DNA from 3 places in the Sporosarcina sp. NPDC096371 genome. Region 1 is predicted to be linked to each of the others. Evidence: riboswitches for the same ligand, from Rfam matches in the RefSeq annotation. Region 1 holds a riboswitch; each other region holds the start of a gene.
The links. Region 1 has a riboswitch for thiamine pyrophosphate ahead of ACIQ0H_RS03165 (ABC transporter substrate-binding protein). Riboswitches for the same ligand answer to the same signal wherever they lie in the genome.
Positions count from the first base shown of each region.

Region 1 (4,226 bases):
ACGCTTCACCTTAACGCGAATGAATCAATACGGATTCCACACGATGGACGAGGAAATGTTAGTCATGATCCAAAAAAAGTTTCCGCTTTCCTATAGCTGTGCAGTCGAGGTGGCAAAGGAATTGATTGAATTACACGAAGTTGAATTACCTGAACAAGAGTTAGGCTATATCGCACTTCATATTGAACGTTTAAGAAAGCCTTAGAACAACGTGATTCGTCATTATATTACTTTATTATTAAAAAAACTATGAATTGGGGTGGATGTATCATGATGAAATTTTTCCAAAGACTTGGAAGTTCTTTAATGTTGCCGGTAGCCGTACTACCTGCTGCAGCTATTTTGATGGGGATTGGTTACTGGATTGACTCAGATGGTTGGGGTTCTGGCAACGTAGCAGCCGCTTTCTTAATTAAGGCCGGCGGCTCGATTATTGATAATATGTCTATCCTATTTGCTGTCGGGGTCGCACTTGGTATGTCCAAGGATAAGGATGGCTCGTCCGCATTAAGTGGTTTGGTCGGTTTCCTAGTTGTCACAACATTACTGTCAACAGGCACGGTATCTATGCTACAAGGCATTGATGTTGCCGACGTAAATCCTGCTTTCATAAAAATTGAAAATCAATTTATCGGTATTATTTCTGGGCTGATTGCAGCAACCATGTACAATCGATTTAGTCATGTACAATTACCTACTGCATTGGCCTTCTTTAGTGGTAAACGCTTAGTTCCGATCATGACAGCGGCTTCTATGCTAGTAGCTTCGGCCGTTTTATTCTTTGTATGGCCTATTATCTATACTGGCTTAGTTAATTTCGGTGAAGCTATTAGTGGATTAGGTGCTGTTGGTGCTGGACTTTACGGCTTCTTCAACCGGCTATTGATTCCAACTGGTTTACACCATGCCTTAAACTCTGTATTCTGGTTTGACGTTGCCGGTATCGACGATATTAAGAACTTCTGGGCTAGTACAGGTACGAAAGGCGTTACCGGTATGTACCAAGCAGGTTTCTTCCCAATTATGATGTTTGGATTACCAGCGGCAGCTCTTGCCATGTATCATACTGCTAAAACAAAACGTAAAAAACAAGCTGCTTCTTTAATGTTAGCTGCAGGATTTGCGTCATTCTTCACAGGTGTTACGGAACCACTTGAATTCGCATTTATGTTCCTAGCACCAGCTCTTTATGTTGTCCACGCTGCTTTAACAGGTCTATCTCTATTTGTCGCAGCATCATTCCACTGGACAGCAGGATTTGGATTTAGTGCTGGATTGGTAGACTTTGTATTAAGTTTAAAAATACCTATCGCCAATCTACCACTTATGTTACTTGTTCAAGGTCTAGTATTTGCAGTCATCTACTACGTCCTATTCCGTTTCTTGATTGTCAAATTCAACCTGAAAACTCCAGGTCGTGAAGATGATGAGGATATCCAAGACGACAACGGAGCAGTTGCTTCAGCAGGAGGAAATAAATTCTCTGGTATGGCAGCAACAATTTATGATGGTTTAGGCGGAGACGCAAACGTCACTTCTGTTGATCACTGTGCAACACGCTTACGTATCGAAGTAAAAGATATGAAGAAAGTCGATCAAAAGAAGATTAAAAGCACTGGCGTACCCGGCATCAATGTTGTCGGATCACAAAGTATTCAAGTTATTGTCGGAACAAGCGTACAGTTTGTTGCTGACGAAATTAAGAAAATTAGAAAGTAATAAACCTCTGAAATTTTTAAAAGCAGAAAAACCAGGCTCCTATGCCTGGTTTTTCCTTTTATGGTATATTTCTTGTCGCTACTGGATAAACTATAATTACAGAGACGCGGCACTCCTCTGTCCCGCGTAAATGGGCACTTTCGGCGCAGAGAGTGAAAAATAATCATACGCCCCATCCGACTAGGGATTTACCTAGTAGTGCCGTATTTACATAAGTGTTTACACCAAAACGGATTGTCCTATTGCTGGGACAATCCGTTTTGGTATTCAGCTGACGCCACCTATTATTCAAAAAAGAATGATTCATTTATTTTGATGAGATAGACTTTCAATGCTTTTACATTTATATCACCTTCGATTACCTCTTCTTCATCACTAACCACCTCAAATGGAAGCCTAATGTAAAAATCTTATATTACACTAAACTTCATTTGTGCCGATTGCTAATCAAGCCAAGTATAGAAGAGCATTCCATCTCTATTATTTGAATTGCTGATTTGCTCACGTCTGTTCAACACTACTCTTTGAAAAAAGGTCGTAAAGTTTTCCAGTAAGATTTCATTGGCTAGTTGAAATGGACCAAGTGTTATTTGCTGTTTTTTTAGCTAAATCTTGCATACTTCCGCCAATGAATAGAGGGTCTACAACTATTTCTTCAAGGGAATGAAAAAATTCATTTTTATCCATAGTATCTCCTTTTACAAACAGCCTTTTATCTATCCTATTTAACCACTCGTTGTTCAACTAATCTGCCAGTAAGTGTAACAACTGTTCCAGCATCTGTACAAGCCATTTATTCTGCCCGCTTGACGCATTCACCCGAATGTGGCAGAGTAGTAGATGTACTAATCATAAAAAATTCATACAGTTACAATTATGTGGGGGTACCAGTCGAGCTGGTTGAGATATACTTAGAAAGTATAGACCCTTAGAACCTGATCTGGTTAAGGCCAGCGGAGGGAACATATTCATTAGCTATGCCTATGTTTATGCGTTCTTCGGTTGCCCGGAGGACGCATTTTTGCGTTCTAGGCAATCGTTCTCTCGTAATTGCGTTGAATTTAAAGGGAGGAACAAGATTGAGAAAAGCTTTGTTGTTCATCATGCTCAGCGTCCTATTACTATCGGCATGTAGTACCAATAATGGAAATGAGTCTAAAAAAGAAGGCGAATTGGAGAAGATTCAATTTGTACTCGATTGGACGCCAAATACAAACCATACAGGCCTGTACGTAGCACAGGAAAAAGGTTTTTTTAAAGAACAAGGCCTTGATGTGGAAATTATACTCCCGGGCGAGGCAGGTGCTGACAAGCTCGTTGCAGCAGGTAAAGCCCAATTTGGTATCGGCGCACAAGAATCCCTAACAGAAGCACGTGCCGCAGACATACCACTCGTTTCTATCGCAGCAATTCTCCAACATAATACGTCGGGATTTGCGTCTTTGAAAAAAGCGGGTATTGAATCCCCAAAAGATTATGAAGGAAAAACGTATGGAGGTTGGGGTGCCCCCGTCGAGCAGGCCGTTATCACTTCACTAATGGAAAAAGAACAAGCAGATGCTAAAAAAGTGGACCACATCAACATCGGTAGTTCAGACTTTTTCACGGCAGTTGAACGTGATATTGACTTCGCATGGATTTACTATGGTTGGACAGGGATTGAGGCCGAACTGCGTGGCATCGACTTAAATATGCAATATCTAAAAGACTTCTCCGATAAACTCGACTATTACACACCTGTCATTACGACCAATGAAAAAATGATTAAGAACAATCCGGACACAGTCCGTGCTTTTGTCAAAGCCGTTGCGAAAGGCTATGACTTCTCCATTAGCAATCCAGATGAGGCAGCATCGATTTTAATGAAGGCTGTTCCTGACCTTGACGAAGAACTTGTCAAAGCGAGTCAGCAATGGATTTCATCTAAATATCAAGACGATGCACCTCGTTGGGGTGAACAAAAGATTGAGATTTGGCAAGACTATGCAGACTGGATGACAGAAAACGACTTACTTGACGGTGATTTTATCGCTAAAGATGCATTTACCAATGAATTTCTACCCAAATAAGGAGGAACAACAATGACAAACGCGCTTGTTAGTATTCAAATCATACCGAAAATGCCCAATGGAGAAGATGTGATTCCCTTGGTGGATGCCGCCATTGCAGTCATTGACGAAGCTGGCGTCCCTTATCAAGTATCACCACTGGAAACGACAATGGAAGGTGATTTAACAGAACTCCTGGAAATTGTGCAAAAAATGAATGAGCGGATGATAGAAAAAGGCTCGCTCAGCATCATTTCTCAAGTGAAAATATTTTATAAGCCAGACGGTGCTTCCATGGACAAGTTGACGGAGAAATACCGTTGAATAATCTATTAAAAAAAGGATGGCGACCAACATTGGTCATCATCCTTTTGCTTACTTTATGGGAAATAGCAGGGCGATTGTTCGAGATTCCATCATGGTTGCTTCCCATTCCCACGCAAGTATGGCAAGAAGCCA
Region 1 covers NZ_JBIWFE010000001.1:690,511-694,736, reverse strand. The annotation lists gene ACIQ0H_RS03180 (PRD domain-containing protein) at 1-205, shown strand, start outside; gene nagE (N-acetylglucosamine-specific PTS transporter subunit IIBC) at 271-1,719, shown strand; gene ACIQ0H_RS03170 (hypothetical protein) at 2,278-2,406, opposite strand; TPP riboswitch at 2,590-2,698, shown strand; gene ACIQ0H_RS03165 (ABC transporter substrate-binding protein) at 2,823-3,788, shown strand; gene ACIQ0H_RS03160 (thiamine-binding protein) at 3,801-4,091, shown strand; gene ACIQ0H_RS03155 (ABC transporter permease) at 4,088-4,226, shown strand, end outside.

Region 2 (4,226 bases), on a different contig from region 1:
AAAATACGGTTTGCCGCTTCTTCGACATCCCGATCGGTTTCGATTGTCATACCTGCAAGCACTTCCGCTTCGGGAATGTTCGGTGTGATGACGCACGCCATTGGAAGTAGAAATGTCTTCAATGCATGAACCGCTTCCTCCAATAACAGCGAAGCGCCGCCTTTGGCAATCATGACAGGGTCGATAATAAGTGTGGGGGAGCCATATGATTGCAGTGTTTCTGCCACTGCCTGGATGATATCGGCTGAAAATAACATGCCGGTCTTCACAGCCCCAACGTTGAAGTCGTCCAGCACAGCACGCATTTGTGCGGTTACACCAGCCGCCTCAATGGGATAGACACCGTGTACGCCAAGTGTATTTTGTGCAGTCACGGCTGTTAGTGCAGACGTGCCGAAGACGCCTAACTCCTGAAACGTCTTCAGGTCGGCCTGAATCCCTGCACCGCCACCGCTATCTGAACCCGCCACTGTCATAGCCACATAGGTCATGTTGTCAGCCTCCCAAGATAAAGTGCATTCAAAAGTTGTACAGCAAAATCGCCAGGGCCCGCTGCCTTTTCAGCAGCCAGTTCGCCCACCTTTTTATAAAAAGTCAATGCAGTTGCCACGGCTTCTAACTCGTTTTCATGCTCCACCGCTAAAAATGCTCCCGCGACTGCACTCAGTAGACAGCCTGCGCCGGTTATTTTGGACAGTAGGGGATGCCCCCCTGTAATCGAAATCGTTTTGTTGCCGTCGGTCACAATATCGACTGCGCCGGTAACAGCGACGATGCAGTGATACCTCACGGCAACTTCCTCTGCCAGTGCTTTTACATCCACATCGCCTTGGCCCGCATCGACGCCTTTCGATTGCCATTTCACGCCTGCGATCGCTGCAAGTTCACCCGCATTACAGCGGATAAGGGTTAGAACGACTTCATCCAAAATCTCCAAGACGGACGCCTTGCGAAAAGCGGTCGCGCCCGCACCGACGGGATCAAGGATGACGGGTTTGCCATGTGCATTGGCGCTTTTTCCTGCTAGCAGCATGGCTTTGACGGTATCTTGTTTCAGTGTGCCGATATTCAAAACGGTACAAGACGACACGCTGGCAATTTCGGCGGCTTCTTCTACCGCATCTGCCATGACGGGTGATGCACCAAGCGCCAGTAATCCGTTTGCTTGGAAATTGGCAACGACAATGTTGGTCATGCAATGCACGAGTGGTTGTTCTTCACGTAATTTTTGTAAGAGACCGTCCATTATTGGCTCGCCACCACGTCGTAAGAGTGGATGGCCCAGTCTTGTTTGGTCCAAGCCATTTCCCAGAACTGCCATTCATAATAGCTACTTTTCCGGAAATGTTCTTTCAGTTCATTGCGTCTCTCAGGTGAGACAGCTTCTGCTAATTCATTCATCCGGTAAACTTGTTCTTTTACCAGCGTTTCAAACCACTCAGAACTGTACGTTTGAATCCATTTATCATAAACAGGGTGATTTGGTTTGGCGTCTTTTAGCCGTTCACCAATTTCATAATACAACCAGTAACACGGTAACAATGCGGCGAGGACGTCTGCTAAATCACCTTCGTGTGCTGCACGATACATATGCGAAACGTATTGATAAGCCGTCGGTGCGGGCTGAAATGTTGCACGCTCTTCTTCGGTGATGTCTAACATGCCGAAAAAGGACTCATGCAAGGACATTTCCGCACTACATGTTCGTTCTGCATGTGCCGCAAAACGTTGAGTCGTCTTCAAATCTTTTGCTTTCACAGCACCAAGCGCCTGGATTTTCGCAAAATGTGATAAATAATAAGAATCCTGTTGCACGTAAAATTTGAACACATCTAGTGGCAACGTACCTTCCGCAATGCCTTTGACAAACGGATGGTCAAAGCTCCCTTGCCATAATGCATCACATTCCGACCGTACTTCTTCACAAAATGTCATCCTGTCCACTCCCCATCTCTTTTTTTTGAAAATTAAATACGCCTTGGCGTATTTGCGTCCAGATTTTGAATTGAGCTTGAGGCCTACAGGATGTAGGTCATGCAGTTGTTGCGACAGGAAGTCGCGAACTTAGACTGCCTTCTTAACTCCCCTCAAAATCTGTGACATCCGCCGGCGGCTTTAATTTTATTCAGCGGGGTTTGAATTCCCGCTGAATAAAATTAAAAAAGGCCGCCCCCTAATATAGCTCAGGAAGCGGCCCACGATGGTTTGGTTAATAGAATAACAGCGCGGTCCCACTTCCCTACGCTGGTATGATCCAGATCAGGTTCCAAGGGTCCGCATATCCATATGCGTCTCAGCCTTAATAAGACTCCCCTAGTGGCGATAAACAATTCAATTTTCAACATAACTATAACACAAGTTTGATTATTGGCAAGACTTACATATGCGATGTTTAGTAGTTGGTTAAGAACCGCACACTTGAAATAAGGAGGCGGAACGTAATGTTTTTTGAAATTAAAAACGTTGTGCATCAAGCGGATCTCATTTATTTTTCATGGAATGATGTGGGTGGAATCTACCACGTTTATAAAGATACTGAGCATGTGTACGAAGGGACTGTGCCGGAGTTTAGCGATGGCGATTTTAAGCATGCGAAGCTTTACAACTACGCGATTGAGCGTGTGGAAAACGGGGAAGTGGTCGAGGTAATTGCGCTACAGACCTCAGCGTTTGCGGAGCACAAGAATAAGGATAACCCCCTTCAATCGCTCGTCATGACAACCATCGTTGCAAAGACGCAAATCGCGTTGTCCTGGGAGGAAATGACCGATGTGGAGGAGTATGATGTGTTTCGCAATGATATATATATGACAACAGTGACAACGAATGGCTACATTGATCGAGACTTTTCATTGGATGAAACATACCGATATACCATTCGTTCAAAGCGTCCGCTTTCGAAGTCGGAAGATCGATTTAATATCAGCAAGTCGATGGTCACGACAGTTTTTGGTGTGCTAAATCCTGTTTCATCGAAAGAAGCTGCAGCGGTTGAAGTGTTCTCTGTCATGAAGTGGATTGCGAAACCGCAAGAATTGTTGACGCCTATTCAAGATCGGTTGCGTCGTCCGAATGTGGAGCGCTGGAAATTCCGCTACTCCACATTTTTAGCAGATAAATGGGTCAAGAACCCAAATATATTATCGAAGAATCATTACTTCCAAGGGGATGACAGAGGGTTTGATGTGAATGGGGATAGCTTTCGAACCCGAGTAGATATAGAGCTAGCTTATGATCAAGCGCGAGCACCGCTAACGTTTACGAAGACAGTTGGCCCTTCGATTGCCTATAGCCGATGGAAGCAATGTCGCGGACAAGCCACTGCCTCGCATGAGGGGATACGCTTGAAGAGGTTGGACCATGGATCAGGGGAGTCGGGATTTCACGTCACCCATGCGGTTGGTAATCCGCTAACGACTGCACCCGCAATCGACTATGAAGTCCAAGCGGTTTTGCGGCGGGATGGTACGTTTGACATGACGGGCTATCATGACCAAGCTCCCCATCATGAAATTTATATGGCGCGCGGGGAAGGCGGAAATTGGCTACCCATTCATCAGGTAGAAAGTAAAGGACTCGCGTGGATGTCACGGGTGATTGCTTGGCAGTACTGGCGTTGTTCAAGTTTTGAATAGGTTTCGCCAATAAATTCGAACAAGCCCTTTGACAACGACCGTTCTATCTGATAAAGTTATCTCGAATTCAAGATATGTTGAATTCGAGATATTATATAAAAAGCCAGTGTGGATTCAACATATAACTGCTAGCGGTGGGCGCCCACAGGAAAATGTCGACTTTGAAGCAGGGGCTCTTGAGCTATGGCTAGTAAAGAAAATCGCTAAATTCTAGGAGTGGTTAATCAATGAAACATCTATTCAAACAAGGAACAAATGCAGCGAAACCGGTGTTGTTATTGTTGCATGGCACAGGTGGGACAGAAAATGATTTATTGCCACTTGCCGATTTGGTCGATCCGGAAGCTTCAGTACTAAGTGTTCGAGGAAATGTCCTTGAAAATGGTATGCCACGCTTTTTCCGCAGATTGGCTGAAGGGGTTTTCGATGAGGAAGACTTGATTTTCCGTACGCAAGAATTAAATGATTTTCTTGACGAAGCCGCTCAAAAGTATGATTTTGACCGCAGGAATATCGTGGCAATTGGCTATTCTAATGGAGCAAATATTGCTGCGAGCCTGCTGTTCCATCATGCGCGCGCTTTAAAGGGGG
Region 2 covers NZ_JBIWFE010000004.1:240,033-244,258, reverse strand. The annotation lists gene thiD (bifunctional hydroxymethylpyrimidine kinase/phosphomethylpyrimidine kinase) at 1-491, opposite strand, end outside; gene thiM (hydroxyethylthiazole kinase) at 488-1,246, opposite strand; gene tenA (thiaminase II) at 1,246-1,935, opposite strand; TPP riboswitch at 2,220-2,325, opposite strand; gene ACIQ0H_RS12755 (DUF3238 domain-containing protein) at 2,442-3,635, shown strand; gene ACIQ0H_RS12750 (alpha/beta hydrolase) at 3,863-4,226, shown strand, end outside.
Region 2: another riboswitch for thiamine pyrophosphate. It lies ahead of tenA (thiaminase II); the one in region 1 lies ahead of ACIQ0H_RS03165 (ABC transporter substrate-binding protein).

Region 3 (4,226 bases), on a different contig from region 1:
GGCAATTTCCCCACTTTTCAGCTGGACGGACACATCTTCTAACAACGTTTTACCTTTTACTACGACAGACACGCCTTGCATGTCAAAGACCGTAGCAGAAGCCATCGACGACCTTCTTTTTGGGAATAAAATCGGAGCCGCCACAGCGCAATCTGCTTGTTCAACAAACCCGCCAGTCACGACCTGCAATCCCCAGTCAAAAAAGTCCTGCCAAACATCAAGACGATGTTCAACTACAATGACCGTCCAACCATACGTGCTTTGTAAGGCATCTAACCAGCCCACAAATTCTTTTGCCGTTAATGGATCCAGATGTGACAAAGGCTCATCCAATAGTAGGGCTTCTGGTTTCATAAGGATGGCACAAGCGGTTGCGACTCGTTGTTTCATCCCACCAGACAATGTTTGAATGACTGTATGTCTCAAGTATGTTAACTGCGTGACTTCTAACGCTTCCGTTATTCGCTGCTCCATCTCTGCGCGTGGCACATTCAAGTTTTCCAGGGTAAAAGCCATTTCCTCTTCTACAGTCGGCATACAAAACTGCGAATCGGGATCTTGGAACACAGTGGCAACACGGGCATTGACCTCACCAGGAGCATAGTCGTCATGGTCTTTATCCCATAACGTGATGGTCCCTGTTAGGATGCCGTCACAGCTTGCGGGATACAGGCGGTTCATCAAATAAAGCAATGTACTTTTGCCGCTACCGCTCGCACCTGTAATGACGACACGTTCCCCTTGCCGGATGGTCAATGAAACATTGTGTAACACAGGCTCCTCATTCTCGGGAAAGCGAAAGGTGACGTTGGCGAATGCCATGACAACCGGGGATTCAACTGCCGGTGCTTGTTTGGCCCATTCAACGCCCATGTTGAACCGTTACTTTCTGCTCGCGCTTCGGTTTATCCCTAGAAATGGCATAGCCACGCAGTGCTCCCATCGCAAGAAGACCATCAGATACCCACTTTCCACCAAGCCCCGCAATAAGCGCTCCACTTATGACACGTAGTCCAAACATTAAAGCTAAATAAGTAGGAGAGAGCGCCGCATAACCTGAAACCAAAAAGCCAAATGCAAAGCTGAACACTGCTGAACCGACACCTGCAAGAATAAGCACCCATGTATTGAACCGTTTATAACCTGTCGCAGCGAATGCAGCTTCTGCTCCTAATCCTTGGATAAGACCACTCAAAATAAGTCGGGGGCCAACCGCATTGCCAATCATTACTTCAATGGCGGCAGCTACGGTTTCAGATAAGACGGCCGCACCTGGTTTGCGAATGATGTACATACAGATAATTGACACGATAAACCAAATGCCGAAGATCCATTCATAAGCAATAGGGCCGATAAAACCCGCCCAAATATTGCCGACATGAACGAATAGTAAATAGACGACAGCAAACACAACAGCCAACACCGACATCAGCACAACTTCTTTCAGCTTCCAAGACTTCAACATATCAGGCATCCCCTTTATGCGAAGGACTATTGATGCTCATATTGACCGTCATGACGAGATGCCGATGTTCTGTAGTACGTGCTTTGGAAAATGCCTCTTCCAAGAATGCAAAAACTTCATGAATATCCCCGTGTAAGCCGCTAGCATAATGCATACTCGTATTAAAAACACCCTGTTCCTTAGCGCGCTCTACTTCCTTGTAAATGACCGACATATAATCTGGATTGTTCATGGGATACAAAGCAAACTGTGAGGATACATATTGCCGTAAATCTTTCACCAGTGGTTCATTTAACCGAATATCCTCTTTTTCTAAATAAACATCCCCCGCAGAATCGCCAGGGCACCCAACTGAAAAAGTCCCGTTAAAGGCGACATGTGCCCCCGTTTTTGCAGCATGTAGCACAATGGCTTTGGCCGTATCGAAAATATGAATCTCTTTGCCGCGCATCACCGTACTGACGTCATCGGTATGCATCCATACATTGGATGTATCTGCCTCTGATAATGCCCCTTTAATGATGGCTACAAAATTGTCCGCCATTGGATGAAGCGAGAAGCGTAATCCAATAATCGGGCTCGTTCCACAAGAAAATGCTGTTTCCATAACCGTTTCCCCCTATTTTTCTCCACAAAAAAAGCCACATCCGTGAAGATGCAGCCCTCTTGCGCATAGGGAACCTACGGCAAAAGTAACCGCACTTCCCCACGCCAGTATTACCTGGTTCGAGTTATAAGGGATCGAAGCAAAAGCTCTCATCTCAGCCGAAAATAGGCACCCCTAGTGCAGACAACGTATGTGATTTTGAATGTAAAGTACATATTCTGCCGAATTGTCTCCAGCGCATTCAGTGTAAAGGAAGGATTGAATTTTGTAAACTATTAACTTTAAATAGATTTTTTATAGGGGGTCAATCCGTCGATCGTATACTTCCCGTACTCAACTTGCAAAGTCCCGTTCTTCGGTACAAATGCAAGGGAGGGATTTAATGATTGGATCGTTTCAATCACTTTGTTTTGATCGATACTTGTATCTAGTTCATGTTCATGATTGGCAAATCCGAAAAAGAAAGGAGTTGACTCGAATAGTCTGTTGGCTAAGGATACTATATAATCGGTCATTTCCTCGTTGTGATGCCTGTCCGTATCCTGGCCCAATATCATTAACGGGATATCAACCTGTAGTCCAAAATAGCCTTTTCCGAACGCCCAACTGACTAGTATGGATGGTTCTCCTAAGTCTGATTTCAGTTTGATTAGTGGATACTGTTTGTCATGAAAATCATGCATATTTTTATCAATGAGTATCGTTTCATCCAACTGCCCGTCATAGTAAGAACATGTCTGAACTTCACCGATATAACGAATTAAATAATCAACCGTTTCTTAACTATTATTTACGTTATCAAATAGGAAATTGACAATAATGTTTCCACCTACACTCATAATCATTCCCTTTCCAGCTTTAGTAGCTGCTCTTTCATTTCTAAACCACCCCTATAACCCGTCAACTTCCCACTTTTTGCGATGACACGATGACAAGGAACCGTGATTAAGACTGGATTGGCGCCAATCGCAGTCCCGACGGCACGGACCGCGTTTGGTTTTTGAATTTGTTCGGCAATCTCCGTATAGGAAACTGTCTGGCCGTAGGGGATATTTTGCAACGTTTTCCAGACGGCTTGTTGAAATACTGTCCCATGGAGATCCATTGGTAATGTGAACTCTTTACGTCTGCCTTCCAAGTAATCAATTAATTCTATTGCATAAGGTTTTAATCTATTCTCATCTTCCGACAGTACATAAGTAGGGAGCCGTTTTTTCACCCATATGGCAAGCTCTTCGAAGGTAGCGCGTTGTGTACCAACATAACAAAGTCCTTTTGGTGTTGCTGCAATATATATGGTCCATGATTCGTGTGTAAGTAGCATCCAATACACGAAATCCTCACTATTTTTTATCATTTGTTTGTACCTCCATTTGATACTGTTTAGGTGTTTGCCCCGTTCGATTTTTGAATAAAGTGATGAAATAAGGCGTATTAGGAAGACCAACAGTGAAACCAACTTCCGCAATAGATTTACGATTTGTAGAGAGTTCTTTCATCGCATGTGTAATGCGTACTCTTTGGATATATTCGGCGGGTGTTATCCCGGAAACTCTCTTAAAGGTTCTTTGTAAATGATAGGGACTTCCATGACACATGTCTGCTAATATTTCCAACGACAATGGCTCGTGATAATGTGCATGTATAAATTCTTTGATTTGTTCTGTCCATTCCTCATCTGGCAAATCTAGCCCGCCAGGCTTACAACGTTTACAAGGACGAAAACCTTCGGATATGGCCTCATCCACATCGTTGAAAATACGGACGTTCTCTTTTTTAGGATCCCTCGATTTACAAGAGGGGCGGCAACAGATACCCGTTGATGTTACTGCGTAAATAAAAATAGCATCATATGACTGGTCATTTTGCGTAATTGCTTGCCATCGTTCATCAGTCAATTGCAAGACGTCTTCAGTGTTACTCATGGAATCACCTCATTTTTTTGCTAATAAGTATTTATTGGGATGTAAGAGCAAGATAACGAAATTTTTGATTGGGGTAGTATGATAAAACTATGGATAGGGTGAATAAAAGAATCCTACTATCAATTCTCGACTACCCCAGTACGTACCTTTGCTGGGGAGTAGATAGAAAAAAATATAAGTGGGAAACAACAAGAAGGAGCGTTGAGGGAATGGTTGTTCATCAAAATAA
Region 3 covers NZ_JBIWFE010000002.1:5,325-9,550, forward strand. The annotation lists gene ACIQ0H_RS05970 (ABC transporter ATP-binding protein) at 1-873, opposite strand, end outside; gene ACIQ0H_RS05975 (ECF transporter S component) at 863-1,465, opposite strand; gene ACIQ0H_RS05980 (YkoF family thiamine/hydroxymethylpyrimidine-binding protein) at 1,467-2,072, opposite strand; TPP riboswitch at 2,152-2,258, opposite strand; gene ACIQ0H_RS05985 (hypothetical protein) at 2,354-2,785, opposite strand; gene ACIQ0H_RS05990 (methylated-DNA--[protein]-cysteine S-methyltransferase) at 2,914-3,429, opposite strand; gene ACIQ0H_RS05995 (bifunctional transcriptional activator/DNA repair enzyme AdaA) at 3,416-3,997, opposite strand; gene ACIQ0H_RS06000 (DNA-3-methyladenine glycosylase family protein) at 4,207-4,226, shown strand, end outside.
Region 3: another riboswitch for thiamine pyrophosphate. It lies ahead of ACIQ0H_RS05980 (YkoF family thiamine/hydroxymethylpyrimidine-binding protein); the one in region 1 lies ahead of ACIQ0H_RS03165 (ABC transporter substrate-binding protein).